Regions from separate parts of the Cytobacillus pseudoceanisediminis genome, predicted to be linked through region 1. Evidence: riboswitches for the same ligand, from Rfam matches in the RefSeq annotation. Region 1 holds a riboswitch; the other holds the start of a gene.
The links. A riboswitch is a leader RNA that binds a small molecule or an ion and turns the genes downstream of it on or off. The one in region 1 is predicted to bind S-adenosylmethionine.

Region 1 (7,589 bases):
ATCCTCAAAAGTACAATAAATAAACTCTGCAGGTATGGACAAGCTTTTAGCCTGAAGCTGGATTAATTCCTTTTTTCACCATGCCCGAACGTTCTGCCAATTTCCTTTGGAACCGTTGTCAGAAGGCATGCAACCTCGTACCCCTGTTTTATTAGAACATCTAGAGCCAGACAGCTGTCTTTGCCGCCGCTCCATGATAAAACGACTTTCTTCCTCAACAGTCTTCACCAACTTTAATAGTATTGGAAAAAGGATAGAAGGTCTATCCTTTTTCCTTGAATCCTAATTTAAAAATTGAAACTGTGTACGGCTTCCTGTCTGGCTTGCTGTTACTTCCAGACGTGCATCAATTCTTTCCTTCAGCTCAGGAACATGAGAGATGATGCCTACAAGCCTTCCGCTGCTTTGGATTTCGATCAATGCTTCTATTGCCTGATCTAATGATTCGGGATCAAGTGTTCCAAATCCTTCATCAATGAACATCGTCTCAAGGGATACCCCTCCTGCGTATTGCTGCACCACGTCCGCCAGACCAAGAGCAAGTGCGAGCGCGGCTTTAAAGCTTTCTCCGCCAGATAAAGTTTTAACATGCCTTTCCTGTCCAGTGTATTGATCGAACACTAGCAATTCCAGGCCGCTTTGTGCGTTGCCCTTTGACCGGTCTGTTTTTCGAAGCAGCATATATCTTCCGCTAGTCATCTTTGATAAACGTCCGTTGGCTTCCCTCAGTATATCATCTAAAAAGGCCGCCAGGACAAATCGTTCAAAAGTAATTCGGTAAGTGTTCTGCCCTTTTGAAATTTCATACAAGTGCCCGATTACTTTGTACCTTTCCTCCAGGGCTTTCATATTTTCATTTATTTCTTCGATTTTTTGCATAGTCTCTTTATTTTGCTTTTTCATCATAAACAGATTTGTATATTGATCCTGCAGCAGTTTCAATTGATCATCTGTTTCCTGCAATAATAGCTGCAAGCTATCCAGGTCAGGTTTTTCAATCCCTTCCAAGAGGTGCCCCAGCTCAGCGTATCGATCATGAACAGAACGGACTTCTTCCCGATATTCCCTTACTTCACCTTCAAGCTGCCTGATCTGATCCTCTGATTTTTTGGCATCACGGTATTCTCCGTAGACTTCAAAGCCCTGGTCCTTCATGCGCTGCACAAAATTCTGCCTTTCGGCTGCAAGCTTTTGCTCGATTTTATCAGCCTGCTTTTGAAGTGTCTCCAGTTTTGCCTGTTCTGCCAAGAGGGCCGACTTTGCATCTTGATAATTCTGCTGGGATGATTCCAGCTGCCTTTGCATAATTTCAAGTTTCTCAGCAGCAGTTTTCAAACTTGACTCATAAGCATCAATAGACCGCAGGTTTTCAGGAATAGTATCCGTCATCCTCGCCAAGTTGCTTCTCTTTTCCGCATGCAAAATGGCTGCGTCATTTATTTGGTCTTGCAGCCGGTCAATTTCTGCAGCTAGAGCTTCTTTCCTCTGCTGTGTTTTTTCTAACTCAGCAGTACAGTTTTCCAGCCTTAAAGATTTCTTCTTCAGTTCAGCATGAATTTTCAGAAGATCCTTCTTTTGATCGGCAAGAGTATTTTTCAGCACTAGCAAACTTTCTTGTTTAAAGTCAGGACGGTGTTTTTGTATTTGGGCTGTGAGTTCAGCCAATCCACTCTCGCTGGAATTCATGCGGGACTGGGCTTCATAAAAAGCAGACTCCGCTTTCGCTTTCTCGGCTTCAATTTGAGCTGCCTGTTTTTTTGCTTCCTTTAGGTCTTTTTCATCCGGAATATCATGCGGAGATACAGCCGGATTTGGATGGTGTTCTGAGCCGCAGACCGGACATGCCTCCCCGTTTTGCAGCCTGTTTGCCAAGATCGATGCCTGTCCATGAAGCCACTTGCCCTCCAGTTCTTCCACAAGCAGTTTGGCATCAGTCAGCCTGGATGAAGTCTGATCAAAATAATTTCTCTTATTGCTGAAGGCATTCATTGATAATTGATGCTCTTTATGCAGCTCTTCATATTTATGAAGCCGTTCTATTTCGTCTGTCAGTTTCTCCAGGTTTCGTTCATTCTCAATCTGTGCAAGCTTACTCTTTTCAATGTCCTGCTTTTCTTCAGAAAGTGTTTTTATTTGTAAATCAGCTTTTTGATGGGCTTCATCTTTCTGTCTCTTTTGAAGCCGGAGGTATTCAAGATTTTTTTCAAGAGAACGGACCAGCTTTTCCACTTTTGCATACGAGAGAATGTCCTCTTTCATATTTTGCAGGTGATTAACCTGTTCGGCAGCTTGTTTTCTTTCTTCCTCGCGGTTCTTTTCAGATTCCCATTTATCTTGCTTTTCTTTTAGGAGAGTTTCAAGAGTGCCTATATTTTTCTGAAGCTCATGAAGATCGGCATGTGCTGCATCAAGATCTTTCTTCAGTTCATGACAGAGCTGCTCCTGCTGATTAAGCAGGGCTGCTTTCTGGGCAAGAGCAATGGCATTCTCTTTGGCAGTATATTGGCCCCTAAGCCCCTCCAGCTCTTCTTTCCTTTGCATTAGCTCTTCTTTCGTCTTCAGCTGTTTGAGTACCATTTCAGCTTCATAGAGCTTTTGCTGAAGATGATCTCTCTGTTCCTTCTTTTTCCTGCCTGCTTCTGTCAGCTCAGCAAGGCCTGCTTCCATTTCCTTAATTTCCTCTGCAAGAAGCGGCATGAGCAGGGTGTCATTAACACTTCCTGCTTCGAGGCAGGATTTCAGCTCCTCGCTATATAAAGCCTGAACCTGATTAAAATACTGATCTCTCAGTTTTATCTGTTCTTCTACCGTTCTTTTTAATTCAGTTGCATCTTCTTTTAGTTTTTCTTCTATGCTTTTGTATATTTGAGTATGGAATAACCGCTGAAGAATGACTTCCTTATCCTTGCTTTCAGAAGTTAGGAGCTTTCGGAACTCTCCCTGGGGAATCATCAGAATTTGCCTGAACTGATTGCTGTCAATGATCATAATTTCTTTTATCTTTTCATCAACATCCCTGACATTTGAAGCCAGGAGCTTTTGCTCTCCATTTTCACCATACATATACAGTTCTGCTTTGGCACTTACTGTCGTCGTGCCATCGCCGCGCTCTTTTTCTTTTCCTGCTGAGGAGACCTAGTAATATAATATCTTTTATTTCTTAAAATGAATTCGAGGGAAATCTCGGTTAGTGTATTATTTTTCGCAAACTGGCTTCGAAGTTCGGGGCCATTTCGATCCTCCCCGCTCGCCTTTCCGTAAATCGCATAGCTGATGCCGTCAAAAATAGTGGTTTTACCTGAACCCGTCTTTCCGGAGATGACAAACATGGTCCGATTTCCAAGTTCCGTAAAATCAATGCTCTCACTGTCTGCGTAGGGGCCGAACGCCTGCATCGTTAATTTTAATGGCTTCATTTCAGCGCCTCCTCCCTTAGCACTTTTTCGATCACATTGGTCATAACCTGCTGTTTATCTTCTGTAAATTCGGAAGTGGTCATTTGTTCATAGAATTGTTTAAACAGATCAAGCTCCGACTTTTTCTCTTCCTTCATCGAAAGGAAGGAGCTTTTTTTCATATCTGTAACGGCTATCCTTCTTTCAAGGTGAAGAACATTTGGGTAGACCTGTCTCAGCTTATTAATCGGATCAAGCAATGCGCCTTCATCAAAAAGGGTGATTTTCAGATAGTCATCAAGGTTCTGTTTTTCATAGAAAGCTGGATCCATCAGTTCATCCAGATGCCCTTCGATCTCTCTCAAGTCTTTTTTAGGCTTTAATGAACGAGTACGCAAGTCAAATTCACCATTCTCCTTCATTTCTATAATAGAAATGGATTTTTCCTGTTTAGCTTCGGAAAAAGAATATTTTAATAGGGAGCCTGAATAGCGGATCTTGTCATGCTTTATGGCATCAGGACTATGCAAATGACCAAGTGCCGTATAGGAGAAAGGATCAAAGCTGCTGGAATGGACACAGCCTGATCCTCCGACAGAGAGGGTCCTCTCCGAATCACTGGTAGCACCGCCCAAAACAAAAGCATGTCCGACAAGAACGTTCGGTTCATTTGGATTCAGGTACTCTTCAATTCTGTTCACAATTGCCTTCATTGCATCATCATGGGAATGCACACGGTCGTCATCAAGCAAATGCCTGACCATTCCGGGTTCAGCATACGGAACCAGATAAAAGTTCACACCATTAATATGTATGGGCCTAAAATCATTTACCAGTTTTCCAGACAGGTAGAACTTGCTTTGTTTGTACCAGGAGCTACCAAAGGACAGCCTTTCAGCGCTGTCATGGTTTCCTCCTATGGCAACCACAGGTGTATTGAGCTCTACATTTATTTTAAAAAGGATTTCATTCAGCAATTCTACAGCATCAGTCGGAGGTACGGAACGGTCATATAAGTCTCCTGCAATAACGACTGCATCCGGCTTTTCTTCCTCTACCACATCAATAAATTGATGCAAAAAATGACGCTGATCTCCGGTCATATATACACCATGGACCAGCTTGCCCAAATGCCAATCAGCGGTATGGATAAATTTCATATCTAACACCCTCTTTTCCTTGCCTGAGATTCTTTCTGCAATGTTACCATTATACCAAATCAAAAAACGGCAATGGCTCAGCAAAATTTGACAGAACATTCGTTCTAATTATATCAAAGATTATTTCCAAAACATAGCATTATTCGAAAAGAAAAAGAGCCCAACAAAGGCTCTTTCATCTATTGCTTTTTTAGCTTAGGGAAGTTAATCAAAATGGCTATAACACCGCAAATGCCAATTAATATTGGATAAATGGAATATGCCATGATGCTCACCGGCGAAATGGCAGCGAGCCCGGAAGCAGCCAGCATCTGTGCCCCATATGGGATAGTCCCTTGTACAAAACAGGCAAATATATCAAGAATACTTGCTGATTTACGTGGGTCAATCTCATATTGATCTGCAATTTTTTTGGCAAGCGGCCCTGCAATAATGATGGCAATTGTGTTATTGGCTGTAGATAAATTTGTCAGGGTGACAAGTGACGCAATACCAAATTCAGCTCCCCTGCGAGATTTTATTTTGCTTGTAGCCATGTGAAGCAAGTAATCGATTCCGCCATTAAATCGGATGATCTCAACCAATCCGCCAATGAGGATGGCAATTATCGCAAGGGTCTGCATACCAGCCATTCCTTCAGCAACCATTTGCAGGAATGAAACAAAGGTATAGCTGCCGTCTGCAATTCCGATCAGCCCTGCAAGAAGGATACCCCCGCTAAGGACAAGAATGACATTCATGCCAAGCAAAGCTGCAGCCAATACGCCAAGATAAGGGACTACTTTCAAAAAGCTGTAATCCCCGCTGGTTACCACGCTTTCCTGACCTGCTGTTAAAATCCCAAGAATCAAAGCCGTAAGCAATGCAGCAGGCAGGACGATTAAGAAATTCACACGGAATTTATCGGTCATTCTCGTTCCTTGTGTCCTGACCGCTGCAATGGTCGTATCAGAAATGACGGAAAGATTATCCCCGAACATGGCACCGCCTATTATTGCTGCCATGGCCAATGCGACGGAAATATCGGTCTCCGCAGAAAGAGCTACACCAATTGGAGCGAGAGCTACAACTGTCCCCATTGATGTTCCCATTGATAATGAAATAAAGCATGCAATGATAAAAATTCCGACCATAAGCAGATTCTGCGGGATAAAAGAGAGTGCAAGGTTCACTGTTGAATCAACTGCACCCATACCTTTAGCTGTACCAGAAAAGGCCCCTGCCAGGATAAAAATGATGGACATTAATATAATATCGGGATGACCTGCCCCTTTAGTGAATATCTCTACTTTTTCCATGAATGGCTTTTTTCTGTTCATTGCCAGTCCTATTCCGGCTGTAGCGGATACACTGACAATGATTGGAATGCTATTGAAATCTCCTGTTGCTATGCCGCTTCCAATAAAAATTAGAAGGAAAGCCAAAAGCGGCAATAATGCCCAGGGATTGCCCTTGTTTTTCATTAAAAATCTCCTCTCCGAATGGATTTTCCAGCAAAATAAAAAGACCTCTTCAAGCAAGAAGAGATCTTAACAAATCAATCGTTCTCTTCTTATCTGCCAAGCACCTATGCTTGCTGGATTTGGCACAGCGCTCTATAGAGCCCGCTGCCGAGACATCTTCGGGCCAGTCCCTCAGTCTCTCTTGATAAGTGATTTATATGAAATTATTCTGAAATAACTCACGTTTGAAAATTATACAGGAAACTCGCGAAACTTCAAGCACTTTTTTGTTATAGATTAAGAATCTGAATAATACTTTAAAAGGGGAAAGATGGGGATTATGAATTTAAAAAAGCCGCAATGCGGCTTAAAATTAGTGCAGATCTTTTGAATTTGGCGGGGAATGCCCCTTTTTCAGCTCCTGAAATATATCACCTGATGCTTGTGGTGCAGGCTGAACGGGTGACTGCAAAATCATTTCTCCTATCAGCCTTTTAAATTCTCCAACAGTCAAAGGCTTCGCATCATTCATTAACTCATACCCAAGCTGTCCATTCGGTTCAAGCGTAGCCATTTTGACATCTGAAATTTTTGTGATTCCGTTGGTTCTAAGCCTCATTTCCAGCTGATCAGCTGTAAAGCGCAGCTTCCTCATATTTGCTGTTTTTAGCTTCCCATCCTCAATCACAATTTTGGATTTGCCCGTTATAAATTTTTCAATAAAATTAAACTTTACCTGCAGATATTCCATTAATATTAATGATCCGATTAAGATAGCTGCTGCCACAATCGTTTTCCAAACACTTGTCTCAATGATCGGCTGAATGATAATGGTACCTATTGAAATCATCACAACTGTTTGAGCTAATGTCATTTGCGAAATGGATTTTCTTCCGGCCACACGTAAAAGCAATACCCCTGAAAAAATTAAAAGGACTGATTCCCATAAAAAATCCATCTTATACCACCTTCCCTTTTTCCCATAGGTTGTGGCATAGCATGTACTTATATACAATCGTTGATAAATAAAACAGCCTGACCAAATGGCCAGGCTGTTTTTGTATGGGTCTGTCGATTATAGTTTAGTTACGTTAGCTGCTTGAGGTCCGCGTGCACCTTCAACAACTTCGAAAGAAACTTCTTGGCCTTCTTCTAAAGATTTGAAACCTTCAGATTGGATAGCAGAGTAATGTACGAATACGTCGTTTCCGTCTTCACCTTCGATGAATCCGAAACCTTTTTCAGCATTGAACCATTTTACTTTACCGTTTTTCATGAAAAAATCCTCCTATTGGCTAGAAAAAGCCATGTGTAAATTCACCATATACACGCTTATAACTTTACGTTCATTACTCATCCAGACCATTGCCTAACGGTTGAAAAAGCAGCTAGCAAAATATAACACGATGCATAACGGCTGATTCAAATTTAGCACTTATAGGAAGGAATGTCAACTATACCACCCGTTTGCAAAAGGAATTTTCAAACTATTTCGTCTTCCGCGGATTCCAAAATGTGTAAATCTATCATGATATATCTACCATTTTAGAGACAATCAGACAAACAAATTATATGATGCATTCATAAAATAT
Region 2 (7,589 bases), 1.0 Mb from region 1:
AATGATGGACCAGGTAACAATAATAACCAGAAGATCCAGAGAAGGAATTTCTTCATTAAACTCAAGCGAAAGCCCGAAATTCAAGAAGAAAAATGGGAGAAACAGATTCCTGACGGGAAGTACAACTTCCTCTGTTTTTTCTTTCACCTCCGTTCCGGCAAGTATGATGCCGGCAAGAAATGCGCCAATAACCTCTGATAGCCCCAGAAATACTGCAAATCCTCCATAGGTAATCGCAACTCCAAGAACAAGAATCAAAAAGGAATCTTCATGAGCAACTTTCTTCATCCAATGCTGGGCTTTATGAAGAACTATTCTGCTCATCCAAACTGCAGCGCCAGCAAGGAGAGATACCTTCAGAAAAATAAACAGAAAGTCTGCAGCGGAGAAACTATTTCCACCGCTCAGCCCAATCAGAACGGTCACAAGAATCGGGGCAGCGAGGTCTTCAAAAATCAGAAGAGATAGAATATATTCAGAGTCTTTATCTTCAAGGCGATTCTTTGATTCCAGCAGCTTAACAGTAATTGAAGAACTGGTTGCATATACGATTCCGCCTATCAATAAAGAGACAAACATATTTTGACCTGCTGCATAGGCAATTCCCGCAGTCACTCCCACTCCCAAAAAAACATCCAATAGCCCGGATTTCCAGACCTTCCTTCCGTTATTCCTTAATTCTCGCACAGAGAATTTTGTGCCAAGCAGAAAGAATAGCAGAATTAAGCCAATTTCACCTGCAGCTTCAATTACTTTCGCCTCTTTGTAAAATCCAAAAATACCGATGCCAGCTCCTAAAATAATATAAATAACGATATCGGGAATTCTTAAGATTTTAATCCCAATTATTGCAGTTATATAAAGGGCAATAAAAATGAGCCCAATTGCAAGAGGCATATTCATATTCCGTTATTCATCCTTTTCTGAAACCGTATTTTTACGGACTATTAATACCCTCTTTGTCTAAATTTCACTCCTGTCAATTAGATCCAAAATCGGATAGCACAAATTGTGTCATTCCCTCCAAGGATTGTTTTTTCGGCTGTATTTAATTTCGGAAATGAATACTTAATTATTTATATAAAGAAAATTCGACAGGTACCTGGCACCAATAAAATTTGTCGATAAAAAAACGAGCTATATTACTGGACTTTTTTATTAAAGCGTTTATTTTACTATAAAAAGGCAATATTCTATGTATAAGTTCAATAAAACCGAATGGGATGGTGTTACGATGGCAGACAAAAAAAATGTTAAAACTCCCAACAAAGATCTAAATATTGGTGCTAATGTTTCATTAAACGGCCTGGTAACAGCTGTTTTTGATAATATGGTCCATGTCCAGATTGGCGCTAAGATTGTAACGGTCCATGTAAAAGACCTTTATTCTGGATTAAATAATCCTTTGTTAAAAAACCAGCAGGCATAAAGTGAAACTTCAATCAGCGGGGGCTTTATACCCCACTGATTATAAGTTGAGGCCCACAGGACAAGGAAGGCTTCGTCTGCATGAGCATCGTACGAGCAAATGCGACAGCTTTTGGGCGGAAGTATGTTACAAAGACATTGCCATAGGACAAGGAAAGCTACGGCAGCGATACATCGCACGACCGAAAGCGCAGCTTTTGGGAGGACGTGGCGTTTTTAGTCTTTGTTCTGCGGTCGGGCCTTTATGGGCAGTGGACTCCCACTTATCCTCTTTCGATTCCTCTGAGTCTTGAAGAAGGAGGCTTACTGCCCGTTAGACTGCGATAACATCCACCATCTCTAAACATACTTCAGGAGGGGCAGCTCATAAGCTTGCCCCTCCTGTTTTTTCATTATGTTTTCAGGTTATACCGTCTGTACCTGTTTATTTTCCTTTACAGCCGGAGCATAGTCTCCAAGCACCTGATAAGCCTTCAAATCTGATGTATCTAATAATGACACAGCTTCCAATGATGCCTTAAAGATGAAGACATCTTTTGACACTTTACTGATTATTTCACATCCCTCAGGCAATCCTGCATTAGCATCACCCCAAATAATCCAAACTGGCTCGTCAAGAACAGTCCATTCCGACTTGCCTTCCTCAAAGACTGAAGGAATATCTGTTCTGCCTACATGAATCAAATCTTCAATAATTGCGCTGGCTGTCGGAAACATGCCGGCTCCAGGACCCTGCAGGCTGATATTCCCGACTATATCCGCATCAATTGAAACTGCATTTTGCACTCCTTCTACTCTGTACAAGGGATGTGCCTCCGCTGTCAGGACCGGTTTTACAGTACAGCGGATAGCATCTTTTTCCCTCTCAATCGATGCTACATGTTTAAATTTCAGTCCCAGGGAGTCAGCCATACGGATTTGTTCAATTGTAATGTCAGTAATGCCTTCTCTAACAGATGTTTCCTGCGCCGGTGCTTTCCCGAACACCAGCTCACTCAGAACAACCGCTTTGAAAAAAGCGTCATATCCCTCGATATCGTTTTTGGGATCGGCTTCTGCATATCCTTTTTCCTGAGCTATTTTCAGTGCTTCTTCAAATGATAAGTTCTCTTCGCGCATACTTGTCAAAATGAAATTGGACGTGCCATTTAATATACCTTCGATCCGTTCAATCTTGTTCGCATTCAGCAGCTGCTTGATAGTCTGAATTATTGGGATTCCGCCTCCGACTGTTGCTTCAAATCCTAATGATACATTATGTTCTTTTGCGAGCCTCGCAAGCTCACTTCCATGGAATGCAAACATCTCCTTATTTGCAGTAATGACATGGCATCCTCTCAATATTGCCTGGCGCAAATACGTATAGCCTGGCTCCCTGCCAACAATGGCATCAATTACGACATCAAGCTTGGGAAGCTCAATAATTTCTTGAAAATCATCAGTTAAAAGCACGTCATCATCAGGCACAGAATGCTTACTCACATTTTTGACAAGGATGGCGGAGACCTTCACTTCTTTCCCGAATATCGCCTGAAGCCTTCCCTGATGTTTGCTGATCGTTTCATACACTCCTTTTCCAACTGTTCCAAACCCCAATAGCCCGATCGTTAACGCTGACATTTCTCATTCCCCCTGGTTAATATTTAAAGAGCAGATACCTATAAAAACAAAAAACCCCTTCCGTCTATTACAGACAAGAAGGGGTTTGAATTTACATTCCGTTCATTCCGCCTTCTTATCTTCGGAAAATGTATTCCTCTGAATTTGGCACCGTGCATAAATGCTGGTTGCCGAGGCTTCATAGGGTCAGTCCCTCCGCCTCTCTTGATAAGAAGTTTCTAAGTATTCAATTTATATGAATCATAAACATTTATAAGGACTTCGTCAACCTTTTTTGAAATTTTTTCTTCAACCGCTTTCATTTTCCTCGAAATCTTCAATAATGATTTCAAGAAAATGCTTAAGAATTCTGGCAGTGAGCCCCCAAATAACCTTATCCTCAAAAAAGTAAAATACTTCTTCTACTTTCCTTGTCTGCCAATTGTAATTTTCACCTCCGGCAATCAAGTCAAAAGGAAAATTTTCTTCGGGCTCTACTTTAAAATTCACGTGATACGTTTCCGGCTTTACTCTTTTTAGAAAGGAAAGAGGCACGGTAAAAACTTCTTCTACTTCGTCAGGGTTTGGCACGATCTGGTCAGGATTATGGATAATGCCTGCATAAGGGTAAATAATTTGTCCGAAGGAAATCATGTAATCCAGCGGGGACACATCTGTGATGCTGTCTTCGTTTACACCAAGTTCCTCTGAGGTCTCACGGATAGCCGTATGCTCCTCATCCCTGTCTTCCGGATCTATTCTTCCCCCGGGGAAACAGACCTCCCCAGGCTGCCTTCTCATTGTAAGTGAACGCACCTCAAAAAGGACATGTGTTTCCTTATTTATCTCAACAAGCGGAAGCAAAATAGCGAATTTCGAAAATCGCTCACTCCCTAAAATGACTGGGGTCCTGTTACTTAACCTTTTAGCCAGTTTTTCAATCTCCATATACCCCCACCTCCAGCAGAAATTCCAATTTATTGGCTACATCTTTATCATACTGTATTTACTGTGTTTTATTAATTCATACGGCTTGTACCATGTAATGATACAGGACAGTCTAACTGTCCGCCCTTCAAAAGAAAAAGAAAGTTTCTCCTCCTGCAAATCAGGGGAAATAGAAAATATAATATGACATGAGGAGTGAAAATATGAAGAAAAATATATTAATAGGCGGGTATGCTACACAGGAAGAGCTACGAGAAGCTATTGAAGGGGCAGAGTCAAACGGGTATCAGAAAGACAACCTGGTGATTGTTTCAAAAGATGGAGCGAATCTTGAAAGCTTTGCAGACAATCATGGAGTGAACTTACGAATAGTCGGATCCCAGGAGCTCGGCAATCAGCGCTTTCTTGATTCAGTGAAAGCCCTTTTTATGGGAGAAGATCCAGCCACAAGTTCAGGAATGGATCCTGATAAAAAAGATGGTATACGGTTTGATGAACATGACCTGGATAAATACGCAAGTATGGTGTTTGATGGAAAATATGTCTTAATCGCGGATTACTACGGAAACTATCCCACTACCCAGAAAGGCAATCAGAGGGTCAGTGCTGAAGACTCAGAAGGGTACCTCGAAAGCGCTTCAGCACGGGAAGTTGTCCATGAAACAGATATCAAAACACTGGCAGATAAATCCGGTAGCTCATGTGCTGCCGATAATCAGGAATTTACTCGTGTTCATGTTTCACCAAAGTCTGAAGTTGTGAAAACCAGTGCTGAATTAAACTGGGATAATCGGCTTACAAAGGAAAGGCACAAATAGCAAAGGGCCCCCGTGTGGGGTCTTTTTTCCCGAATAAAAAAGAGAGGTTCCCCTCTCTTAAGCATACTTCTTCTTATCTTCCTCCTGTTTGAAGAAACTCTTCATCGCATGGAATACATCTGCTTTTTGCTTAAGGATATAATAGCGGAAATCCTCATTTTTAATATTTTTATAGGCTGACATCAAGGTCGAGTGGCGGTTATACTGGTTGACCTCACCGTACCCGAACATATTGGACACCTTCATAAGATCTTCCACCAGCTTAACACAGCGGGCATTGTCAGAGGTCAGGTTATCACCGTCTGAGAAGTGGAAAGGGTAAATGTTATATTTGCGCGGGTCGTATTTGACATCAATCAGTTCAAGCGCTTTACGGTAGGCAGATGAACAAATGGTTCCCCCGCTTTCTCCTTTTGAGAAGAAGTCCTCTTCTGAGACCACCTTTGCTTCAGTATGATGGGCAATAAATTCTATCTCGACTGTCTCATATTTGGTCCTCAGGAACCGGGTCATCCAGAAGAAAAAGCTTCTGGCCATATACTTTTCCCAAATCCCCATCGATCCGCTCGTATCCATCATTGCAAGCACGACAGCCTTTGAATCAGGCTTTACAATTTCATTCCAGGTCTTGAACTTCAAATCTTCCTTATAAATTGGGTGGAAAGCTGCCTTTCCATTCATTGCATTCCGCTTGAATGCCGACATCATGGTCCGTTTCTTATCAATATTGCCCATTAATCCAGTCTTTCTGATATCATTAAATTCAATGTCCTCTACCAGATTTTCATCCTGCTCTTTTCTTTTTAAATTAGGCAATTCCAATTGTTTAAATAAAGCTTCTTCAATTTCCATCAATGATACTTCTGCTTCAAAATAATCCTCGCCTGCCTGGTCGCCTGCCCCTTGCCCTTTTCCGGGTCCTTTCTGGCTGCCGGATCCGTCACGTGCCACTACATCTCCAATCTGGCTATCTCCATCGCCTTGGCCGACATGTTTGTTTTTATCATAGTTATAACGGATTTTGTATTCATCCAAAGAGCGAATTGGAATCTTCACTACTTCCCGCCCATTCGACATTACAATGTTTTCTTCCGTTATTAAATCAGGCAAATTGTTGCGGATTGCTTCCTGGACTTTATCCTGATGACGCTGCTGGTCATCATAGCCTTTGCGATGGAGGGACCAATCTTCTTGGGAAATCACAAACTGATGGTTATTGACATTCGTCATGTTAACCCCTCCTTTTAAATTAAATTTCACACATTACAGCTTTCCAACATACAATATCGCGAGTGTCAAAAAATGATGAAACATCCCCAATTCAGCAGTCTGCCTTCTTTTCATAGACTCATTTCCTGGCAGCAAATTAATTATTAATGCACCAATACAAAGAAATGTTTATTACTCTATCATATGCGAGAAGACAAAATAATTTACAAATAATTTTGACAATAAGACATTCGCATCATCTTTTAGACAAGCCCATTTTTTAATATGGGGATTTGCCTAATTAAACAAAAATGAACCTCCGCTTTTAGCGAAGGTTCTTGTCCTTGTTTTTATGCTGAATGGGATCGGGATATTTATCATAATCCTCTTTTAATTCTTTATTGGTCCGCAAATTTTCCATCTGCTTTCCCAGGTTTTCCATTTCTTCAATATTTTCTGCCATTGAGCTGTTTCTCGGTGTATAATTCTTATCTAATTCTTTCTTTTTCATGAATATCACCTCTGCTGTATTTATACCCCCAATTGGGCATATCTAAACTTTTAGGCAGAATCTGCTGCATAAAAATGGCCAAGCGAAAATAGGATTATACTAAAAGGGGGGATTTTTATGAGCGAAATCCTTTGCTGCGGCTGGTGTGGTGAATTATCACTGTATGATCGGACAGTTTATCTTGAAAACAAGCCAATTTGTCCTGAATGCCAGAAAAAAGAAAGAAGCTGCACAAAATATAGAGAAAAATAGATGAAGGGGCTTTCGGGCCTCTTTTTTTATATGGGGTATTTTTCCTGGAATCTATCATTTTTAATTCATTTTGCGGTTTGCTTTCCGATTCTGACTTTTTCTTGATTGCGACGCTTCTTCAATTATTTGCGCTGATACATTTGATTTTTGCGCTGTAACCCGTGTTATTTGCGCCTTCCTCATTCTTTATTGCCTCTAGTATCATAATTACGCCGATATCCAGCTGATTTGCGCTGCCCAATTTGATTTTTGTGCTGTAACCCATGTCATTACGCCTTCCCTATTCTTTATCGCGTTCTCTTCTGCCATGATTGCTCCTGAACTTATTTGCGCCCCTCCTAATTCAGCTCCTTATTCATCCGCAAAAAAAGCCTGGCAGCTATCCTGCCAGGCTTTTTTTAACGATTCAGCAAGCTTCCAACATAGCGGAGCAGTTCGTTTGCTGATGTTGAGTTATAGCCATGTTCGTCAATTAATCTTGCTACAACTTCATTCACCTTCTTCAGCTGCTGCTCATCAGGCGTTTTTGAAGATGTGGTGATCTTCACGACATCTTTCAGGTCAGCGAAAAGCTTCTTCTGGATAGCTTCACGCAGACGGTCATGCGAATTATAGTCAAAGCGCTTGCCTTTTCTTGCGTAAGCTGAGATGCGGATGAGGATTTCCTCCTGAATGCTTTCTTCGCATTCTCGGAGATGCCGATCTGCTCTTCGATTGAGCGCATCAGTTTTTCATCCGGACTGATTTCCTCACCGGTTAATGGGTCGCGAAGCTTCGCTTTATTGCAGTATGCTTCAACATTATCAAGATAGTTTTCCATAAGC

Region 2: it holds a riboswitch for S-adenosylmethionine, as region 1 does, so the genes downstream of both, M5V91_RS15500 (homoserine dehydrogenase) here and M5V91_RS09880 (Na+/H+ antiporter NhaC family protein) in region 1, are expected to answer to the same signal.

Annotation. Positions count from the first base shown of each region.
Region 1 is NZ_CP097349.1:1,842,645-1,850,233, forward strand. It holds gene M5V91_RS09860 (Dph6-related ATP pyrophosphatase) at 1-42, opposite strand, end outside; gene M5V91_RS30415 (Dph6-related ATP pyrophosphatase) at 63-218, opposite strand; gene M5V91_RS09865 (SbcC/MukB-like Walker B domain-containing protein) at 283-3,063, opposite strand; gene M5V91_RS09870 (AAA family ATPase) at 3,084-3,416, opposite strand; gene M5V91_RS09875 (exonuclease SbcCD subunit D) at 3,413-4,555, opposite strand; gene M5V91_RS09880 (Na+/H+ antiporter NhaC family protein) at 4,735-6,018, opposite strand; SAM riboswitch class I at 6,105-6,209, opposite strand; gene M5V91_RS09885 (DUF421 domain-containing protein) at 6,371-6,955, opposite strand; gene M5V91_RS09890 (cold-shock protein) at 7,073-7,273, opposite strand.
Region 2 is NZ_CP097349.1:2,888,153-2,895,741, forward strand. It holds gene M5V91_RS15490 (cation:proton antiporter) at 1-903, opposite strand, end outside; gene M5V91_RS15495 (hypothetical protein) at 1,235-1,429, shown strand; gene M5V91_RS15500 (homoserine dehydrogenase) at 1,834-3,048, opposite strand; SAM riboswitch class I at 3,161-3,262, opposite strand; gene M5V91_RS15505 (NUDIX hydrolase) at 3,337-3,975, opposite strand; gene M5V91_RS15510 (general stress protein) at 4,179-4,793, shown strand; gene yhbH (sporulation protein YhbH) at 4,851-6,023, opposite strand; gene M5V91_RS15520 (hypothetical protein) at 6,328-6,513, opposite strand; gene M5V91_RS15525 (hypothetical protein) at 6,631-6,765, shown strand; partial or broken gene M5V91_RS15530 (PrkA family serine protein kinase) at 7,164-7,589, opposite strand, start outside.